Botrimarina mediterranea: one gene and its partner. The protein of the gene in region 1 interacts with the protein of each later gene in a pairwise test. Links are inferred from orthologs where the notes say so. Each region holds a gene or a part of one and is shown in the gene's direction. Other genes may lie near its edges.

What was found.
Region 2: the proteins of rho (region 1) and nusG interact in binary tests that used the Escherichia coli proteins (3 or more experiments, as listed by UniProt). The link is inferred for Botrimarina mediterranea from one-to-one orthologs.

The regions. Positions count from the first base shown.
Region 1 is NZ_CP036349.1:2,183,694-2,189,201, forward strand. The notes cover bases 1-2,976. They hold rho (transcription termination factor Rho), read left to right. Parts: upstream 1-699; coding sequence 700-2,253; downstream 2,254-2,976. Other genes in these bases: coaE (dephospho-CoA kinase), read left to right, coding at 1-281; ribH (6,7-dimethyl-8-ribityllumazine synthase), read left to right, coding at 2,443-2,919. Outside these bases: transcription antitermination factor NusB, read left to right, coding at 3,232-3,645; signal recognition particle-docking protein FtsY, read left to right, coding at 3,739-4,671; Spa11_RS08785 (porin), read left to right, coding at 4,990-5,508. UniProt on the Escherichia coli protein: Facilitates transcription termination by a mechanism that involves Rho binding to the nascent RNA, activation of Rho's RNA-dependent ATPase activity, and release of the mRNA from the DNA template.
Region 2 is NZ_CP036349.1:5,657,147-5,660,045, reverse strand. The notes cover bases 1-2,870. They hold nusG (transcription termination/antitermination protein NusG), read left to right. Parts: upstream 1-967; coding sequence 968-1,774; downstream 1,775-2,870. Other genes in these bases: rplA (50S ribosomal protein L1), read left to right, coding at 2,407-2,870; rplK (50S ribosomal protein L11), read left to right, coding at 1,823-2,248; secE (preprotein translocase subunit SecE), read left to right, coding at 480-911; tuf (elongation factor Tu), read left to right, coding at 1-175. Also shown: more of rplA, read left to right, coding at 2,871-2,899. UniProt on the Escherichia coli protein: Part of the processive rRNA transcription and antitermination complex (rrnTAC). The complex forms an RNA-chaperone ring around the RNA exit tunnel of RNA polymerase (RNAP).

The DNA.
Region 1 (5,508 bases):
CGGTCGCGGTGCTCGACATCCCGTTGCTGTTCGAAGCCGGTTGGGCCGACGAGTGCGACGCGGTTCTGTTTGTCGAGACGCCGCTGGAGATTCGCCGGCAGCGGGCCGCCGTGCGGGGCTGGTCGGCGGAGGAACTGGCCCGTCGGGAAGCGTCGCAGATGCCGATCGAGGAGAAGCGGGCGGCCGCTGACGAGATCATCCCGGGGGATAGCGAAACCGCCGCCCGGGAGGCGGTGGAGCGGGTCTGGCGGACTTGGGTTACCGGTGAGGCCCAGGGTTAACCCAGCCCTACCAAACCGGGCGATTGCGTTTTCCCTCAAATCGGACTCTTCGAGCGCCGATTTCGCTACCAACGGCAGCACGGGTTTGGCATACTGAGACGGTCCGGTCGGCGGACGGTTCTCGCTTGCCGCCCGGACGCCCCGCGACAGGCCTTCGCCCACCGCGATGGCCGCTGGGGTGTGACCCCCGCTGCTCCCACTGACGCGACCCGCTTCGTTTCGGTGGTCCTGCCCGCCCGTGTGGCGAACCATTCCTACTCCTACATCCCACCTCGACCTCTCCGGCTCGGCTGGCCCTCGGCGTTCGCCCTGGCCCGTCTGCTGGACCTTCCCGATGTCCCCGTGCAGCTCTTTTCCTGCCTCCCGGTAGGTAGAACCGTCGATCTAGGACGACTGCGCGGCGACTGGAGCCCTCATCATGGCCGATAACGCTCCCGATCAAGAATCCGACTACGAGTCCGGCGGCACAACGTCGTCGGGCCGTGGACCACTACGCGGTATGCGCAACCGCGGCGGCGGCCCGTCCGGCACCGGCGGCCCCCACCTGCGTCGCCCCGCGCGGCACGGCGCCCCGAGCGAGCAGATCGACAAGGAACTGCTCCGCCAACTCGACAACGAAGAGCCCCTGTCGATCGCCGAAGAGCTCGACAAGGCGGCCGAGCGTGTCCGGCGTAGCGGCGGCGCGATCGCCAAGGCGACCGAGCCCGACCAGAACATCCACATCGCCGAGCTGCAACAGCTCTCCACGCAAGAGTTGCTGGAGATCGCCGAGAGCGAAGGCGTCGAGAACACGGCCGGCCTCAAGAAGCAGGACCTGATCTTCCGCATCCTCAAAGAGCGCGTGAAGCTCCAGGGGATGATGGTGGGGCAGGGGACGCTCGAGATCCTGCCGGACGGCTTCGGCTTCCTCCGCAGCCCCGACTATCACTACCTCTCTTGCCCGGACGACATCTACGTCTCGCCGAGCCAGATCCGCCGTTTCAACCTCCGCAACGGCAACACGGTCTCCGGCACGATCCGGCCGCCGAAGGAGAACGAGCGTTACTTCGCGCTGCTCCGTGTCGAGTCGATCAACGGCGAGGACCCGAACAAGCTCACGAAGAAGATCCCCTACGACGATCTGACGGCGGTTCACCCCGACGTGCGGATCGCCATGGAGACGACGCCCGAAGAGGTCGCGATGCGGGTCATCGACCTGATCGTGCCGATTGGCTTCGGCCAGCGTGGCCTGATCGTCAGCCCGCCGCGCGCCGGCAAGACGATCCTGATGCAGAAGATGGCCCGCAGCGTCCTGAAGAACTACCCGGACGCCTATGTGATGATGCTCCTCATCGACGAGCGGCCCGAAGAGGTCACCGACATGGAGCGCGAGGTCAAAGGCCCCAACTGCGAAGTCATCTCCAGCACCTTCGACGAGCCGCCGTCCCGCCACGTGCAGGTCTCAGAGATGGTTATCGAGAAGGCCAAGCGGATGGTCGAGTACGGCCGCGACGTCGTGATCTTCCTCGATTCGGTGACGCGGCTCGCGCGGGCGTGGAACTCCGAGTGCCCGCCGAGCGGCAAGGTCCTCTCCGGCGGCCTCGACGCCAACGCGATGCAGCGCCCCAAGCGCTTCTTCGGCTCGGCCCGCAAGGTCGAAGAGGGCGGCTCGCTAACGATCATCGCTACGGCATTGATTGAGACCGGCAGCCGCATGGACGAGGTGATCTTCGAAGAGTTCAAAGGCACCGGCAACCAAGAGATCTTCCTCGACCGCAAGCTCGTGGATAAGCGGATCTGGCCCGCCATCGACATCGACCGCAGCGGCACGCGCCGCGAAGAGATGCTGATGGACCCCGAAGAGCACCGCCGTGTCAACGTCCTCCGCCGCGTCCTTTCGGAGATGAACGCCCCCGAAGCGATGGACCTGCTGACAACGCGTCTGGGGAAGACGAAGTCGAACGCGGAGTTCTTGATGTCATTGAAGGACTAGAAGAGAACCACAAAGACACGAAGGACACGAAGAACAAAGAGCCCACGAATCAAACGAATTGACTCGAATCTTATGCAACGGATTCGTGATAATTCGTGGAATTCGTGGGCTCTTTCCTTTCACCGTCCTTTGTGCTCTTTGTGTCGTCGTGGTTCCCTAAACAGCCCCAACGAGTGAGTCTGCGACCCGATGCCGAACGTGATTGAACCCGCCGCTGACGCCGCCAAGAACGCCCGCTATGCGGTCGTCGTCTCGGAGTGGAACAAGGCCGTCACCGCCAAGCTCGCCGACGGCGCCGTCGCGAGCTTTAAGGAAGCGGGCGTTGCGGAAGAGGGGGTCGATGTCGTTTGGGTGCCGGGCGCTTGGGAGATCCCTGTCGTTGTGCAGCGGCTCGCCGACACGTGCCGCTATGCGGGGATCGTGACCCTCGGCGCGGTCATCAAGGGCGAGACGGCCCATGACCACTGGATCAACCACGGCGTCACCGAAGCCCTGATGCGGATCGCCACCGAGCACTCGCTGCCGGTGTTGTTCGGCGTGCTGATGTGCGACACGATGGAGCAAGCCCTCAGCCGCGCCGGCGGCGCCGTGGGCAACAAGGGCGTCGAGTGCGCCGAAGCCGCTTTGCGGATGGCGGCGATCCTCAAGGCGCTGCCCACGTCGTAGTTGCCGGTTCGCCGGGAGCGTCAGCGACCGGAGTGAAGCGGGTACCCCCCTGGCCAGCCGTGACCCCCGACGCACTCCGGGCGCTCACGCTGACGGCTCGCCTGCGTCGGACCGCGCCAGACCCGCGCCAGATCGCCGAGGATGCGTTCTAGCGGACGTTTGCGCTGCCGGTGGACAAAGTCCGATTCGGCGATTCGCGGGAAATGCAAGCCATTGAGCAGCATCGCGCCCCCGCCCCTTGGCGTTCTCCGCTCCCCCGCGGTTATCATGGAAGACTAAGCCGCCGCTCCGAAAACCGCTGCCCCCACGCTGATGTCCCTACGCCGCCGCGCCCGTGAAGTCGCCCTCCAGATCCTCTTCGAGGACGACGTGAACCCGCGCGGCACGGCCGCCGAGCTGACCGAGTTCCTCCACGGCCGGCTCAACAACCAGGACGGCGAGGACTTTGCCCTGCGGCTGGTGCTCGGTGTCCGGCAGAACCGCGAGGCCCTCGACGAGCGGCTCGGCCAGATCGCCCAGAACTGGAGCCTCAAGCGGATGGCGGGCGCCGAACGCAACATCCTGCGGATCGCCGCTTACGAGGTGATTCACGGCGAGACGCCGTTCGCTGTCGCCGTGAACGAGGCGATCGAGCTAGCAAAGCGTTACGGCAGCGCCCAGTCGGGCGGCTTTGTGAACGGGATCTTGGACCGACTTAAGTCGGTTGAGGCTGAGGGGAAGGCCTGAGGCTTGAGACTTGAGGCCTGAGGCAAGACAATCGAGGGCTTCGCCATCGGTGCGCGTCCTCAAGCCTGTCGCCTCAAGCCTCACCCCCTCCACATGGGCTTTTTCAGCCGCATCAAAGCCGGTCTCAAAAAGACGGGCGCCGTCCTCAACACGGACATCCGCGACCTCTTCAAGAGCGAGGGGCGGCTGATCGACGAGGGGTTCTTGGAGGAGATCCGCGGCATCCTCTTCCGAACCGATATGGGCTACGACTCGACCGAGGCCCTCGTCGCCGAGATCGGCAAACAGCTCCGCGGCCGTGTCGTGCAACTCGAAGAGGTCGTCGAGGTCCTCAAGGCGAAGCTCAAAGAGCTGATGCACCAGCCCGCATCGCCGATCGAGTTCGCCACGAGTGGCCCGACGGTCGTGATGGTCTGCGGCGTCAACGGCGCGGGGAAGACAACCTCGATCGCCAAGCTCGCCAGCCAATTCAAGCGGGACGGCAAGAGCGTGCTGCTCGGCGCTGGCGACACGTTCCGCGCGGCGGCCGTGCAGCAGCTGACGATCTGGGCCGAGCGTCTCGGCGCCGGCATCGTCACCGCCCCGAGCGGCACCCACCCGGCGACGGTTGGCTATCAGACCGTCGAGAAGGCGCTCGGCGAAGAGATCGACGTGGCGATCATCGACACAGCCGGCCGGTTGCAGACGCAGTCGAACCTCATGGCCGAGCTGACGAAGATCCGCGCGGCGCTCGCCAAGGCCCTCCCCGGCGCGCCGCACGAGGTGCTGCTGGTGCTCGACGCCACGACGGGCCAGAACGGCATTAGCCAAGCGAGCAAGTTCGCCGAGGCGGCGGGATGCACGGGCATTGTCTTGGCGAAGCTCGACGGCACCGCGAAGGGGGGCGTCGTCGTCTCGATCCGCCAACAGATGGGACTGCCGGTGAAGTACGTCGGCCTCGGCGAGAGCCACGAAGACTTGGCGCCGTTCAACCCCGACGAGTTCGTCGATGCCCTCTTCGCCGACGTGCTCAACGCCACGGCGTAGACGCGTTGGTGAGGTCAAATTGTGGGAGGGGTCTCCAGACCCCGATTACGGTGTCCATGCTTTAACGGCATGGTGCGCGTAATCGGGGTCTGGAGACCCCTCCCACATTTTTTGCCCAACCGTTAGCCCTTCGCGCTCCGGCAAGGTCTAACGCGGCGCCAGCATTTCTAGCAGGCGACTCCGCTTCTCGGTTCATCCGTGGCCCGCTGCTTGGCGATATCTGTGCTAGCTAGCGACGCAGGCCTTGCGGTGGTCTGCGCCCGATTCCCTCTCTTGGCAGCTAGCCCCCGCCCACCCGCTCCTGGAGCTGCGAGTCCTATGAAGCGTCACGCCCTTGCCGGGCTGACGGCGTTTGCCGTCGCCGGGTATGCGGCGGCCGACCAAGTCGCCCAACCGGCCTCGGTCGCCCCCGCCCCGCTGCAGTACGAAACTTACTACAACCAGCCGGTCGATACGCTGCCGTCGGTCACGCCGCCGAATCCCGCCGTGACGAGCGATGTGGCGTACAACATTGCGCCGAGCAGCGGCTACGAGCCGAGCTGCACGGCCGAACCCAACTGTGCGGTCGAGCCTAATTGCGCCGCGGAGCCCTCTTGCGGCCTCGAGTCTTGCTGCGGCGACGCCTGCGGTTGCGGCTCGACGTGCGGCCTGTTGGGCGACTGCTGCCTGGGCGACCCCTGGACGCTCCAGGGTTACCTCGACCCGTGCGGCTGCAGCCCGATTACGTTCGGCGGTTGGACCCAGATCGGTTTCCACACGCAGAACACCCGCTTCTCGCGTGACGACAACGACGCCTTCGCGTTCAACGACCACCCCGGCCGCCTGAACCTGCACCAG
Region 2 (2,899 bases), 3.5 Mb from region 1 along the record:
CGTCACCGGCACCGCCAACCTGGCGGGCGACGCCGAGATGTGCATGCCTGGCGACAACGCCAAGCTGGTGGTCGAGCTGTCCAAGCCGATCGCGATGGACGAAGGCGCCCGTTTCGCTATCCGTGAGGGTGGCAAGACGGTCGGTTCGGGCATCGTGACGAAGATTATCGAGTAGTTGTAATGACGAAGCACGAATGACGAATGACGAATAGGCGGCGGTAGCCCCTTCGTCATTCGGAATTCGTCATTCGGGCTTCTGTTATTAGGGGCGTAGCTCAATTGGCAGAGCACCGGTCTCCAAAACCGGGGGTTGTGAGTTCGAGTCCCACCGCCCCTGCTGACCGGCGGCCGACCGGTCGCGATTGAAAGTTGATCGACGGATGCGACACAACCGCAGGATGCACGCCGCCGGCTAAGGGATGGCCAGCGGGTACGAGACAGGGCGGGCATTGACCGCCATCGCGACGAAGGCAAACACGGTGACCGCTTACCTCCAAGAACTGTTCCAGCTCAGGCTCTTCAAGCCGAAGCAAGGGCGCTACGCCCGGCAGTGGACGTTGATCGCAATCGGCGTCGTGCTGGCGTCAGGCGCCTGGTCGCTGCGGAATTGGCTTGAAGGAGAGGGGTTCGGCGACAACGTATCGATCGGCGTCCCCTTGGCCTTCCTGGCCGTTACGGGCTGGGCGGCGTTCCGCTTGATCCAGTTCCCCAAGTTCGCCGAGTTCCTCATCGCCGTCGAGGCGGAGATGGGCAAGGTGAGCTGGCCGACTCAGAATGAGTTGTTCAAGGCGTCGGGCGTTGTGATCTTCGTGATCTTCGGCCTAGCGGCGCTGCTGTTTCTGTACGACTGGATCCTGAAGTGGGTGCTGTCGGGGCAGATGCTTACGGATATCGCCGGTCTGTTCGGTTGAGCGGTGTCTGACATCATCGGGCCCGCCACGAGCCGGCCCACCGAGACGAGGTTACGTTGAGCGACGAAACGCTACCTACCGACTCCAAGCAGCCCGAAGCCGTGGACGAAACGTCCGCTGCCGCTGATGGCGGCTTGCCGGATGCCGATGCGGTCGACACGACGCCCGTTGAAGAGGCGGCCCCGGACGAAGCGGCCCTGGCGAAGGCGGCGTTGATCCGCGAGCTCGACGAGCTCGAGGCCCAGATGGACGACGACGAGCCTGTCGAGGAGTCCCCCGCCGGGCCCATCGAGGAGCTCGGCGCCGGCGAGTTCGACGAGGATATCCAGCTTGAGTGGTACATCCTCAAGGTGCAGAGCAACCGCGAGCGGACCGCGTCGGACGCGCTAAGGCGCAAGGTGGCCATCGAGGGGATCGACCGCTATTTCGGCGAGATCATCGTCCCGACCGAGAAGGTCACGGAGTTCAAGAGCGGCAAGAAGAAGACCGTCGAACGAAAGATCTGGCCGGGCTATATCGCCGTCCAGATGCACGTCAACGACGACACGTGGTTCGCGATCCGCGAGACGTCGGGCATCGGTGACTTCACGGGGGCGGCCGGCAAGCCGATCCCAATGAGCCCGGCCGACATCGCTAAGATCCTGCCCAAGGACGAGGGCGAGCAGGGCGAAGACGACGCGCCAAAGCTGAACATCAAGTTCGCCGAAGGCGACAAGGTGAAGGTCATCGACGGAAACTTCGAGAACTTCGAGGGCGACGTCGACACGATCGATCAGCAGAGTGGCAAGATCACGGTAATGATCAGCATTTTCGGCCGTTCGACGCCCGTCGAACTGGAATACTGGCAGGTAGAAAAGCTTTAGCAAGCGGGCTTACGCCTCGAGGGGCGGCGGCCTGAGGAAGAATCAAAGATGGCGAAGCAATTAGTCGGACAAGCGAAGTTCCAGATCCCGGGCGGGCAGGCCACGCCGGCGCCGCCGGTTGGTACGGCGCTCGGTAAGTACGGCGTGAACCTCGGCCAGTTCGTGCAGGCGTTCAACGACGCCACGCGCGAAGCAAACGGGATGATGATCCCGGTCGTGGTGAGCGTTTACAACGACCGCTCGTTCGAGTTTATCACCAAGAGCCCCCCCGCAGCCGTGCTGCTGAAGAAGACGGCCGGCTTGGCCAAGGGGTCCGGCGTGCCGAACAAGACCAAGGTCGGCAAGGTGACCCAGGCCCAGCTGGAAGACATCGCCAAGATGAAGATGAACGACCTCAACGCCCGCGACCTGGAGCACGCGTCGCGGATGATTGCCGGCACGGCCCGCAGTATGGGGCTTGTGGTCGAGGGCTAAAAAGCGCAAATTAGTCGATTCGAGTTAAGCGACGCACCGAAGGTGGGACGCCGGACCCCGTGAGCCGGCGGTTTGGACCACACTTCCCCCCTATCGCCCCAACGCGGCTTGGCAGCTGGCGCAGGGCCTTTCACCCGTCACCGGGGAGTGAAGCAGCGATGCCTAAAGTAAGTAAGCGGTTGAAGTCCGCTAATAAGAAGCGGCCGGCCGACGCGCTGCCGCTCAGCGAAGCGGTCGCGACTCTGAAGAGCTTCGACGCCGCGAAGTTCGACCAGTCGGTCGAGGTGGCGATGCGTCTAGGCGTCGACCACACGCAAGCGGATCAGATTGTCCGCGGCTCGATCGTGCTGCCTAACGGCATCGGCAAGGTTCAGCGGATCGTCGTGTTCGCGAAGGGTCCCGCCGCGAAAGCGGCCGAGGCAGCCGGCGCCGACCATGTCGGTGATGACGAGCTAGCGAAGAGGATCATGGACGGCTGGACGGACTTCGACGTCTGTATCGCCACCCCCGACATGATGAAGACCATCAGCCCGCTGGGTCGGGTGCTTGGCCCGCGTGGCTTGATGCCATCGCCCCGTGCCGGAACGGTGACGCCCGATCCGGCCACCGTTGTTAATGAATACAAGGCCGGTAAGGTCGAGTTCCGCAATG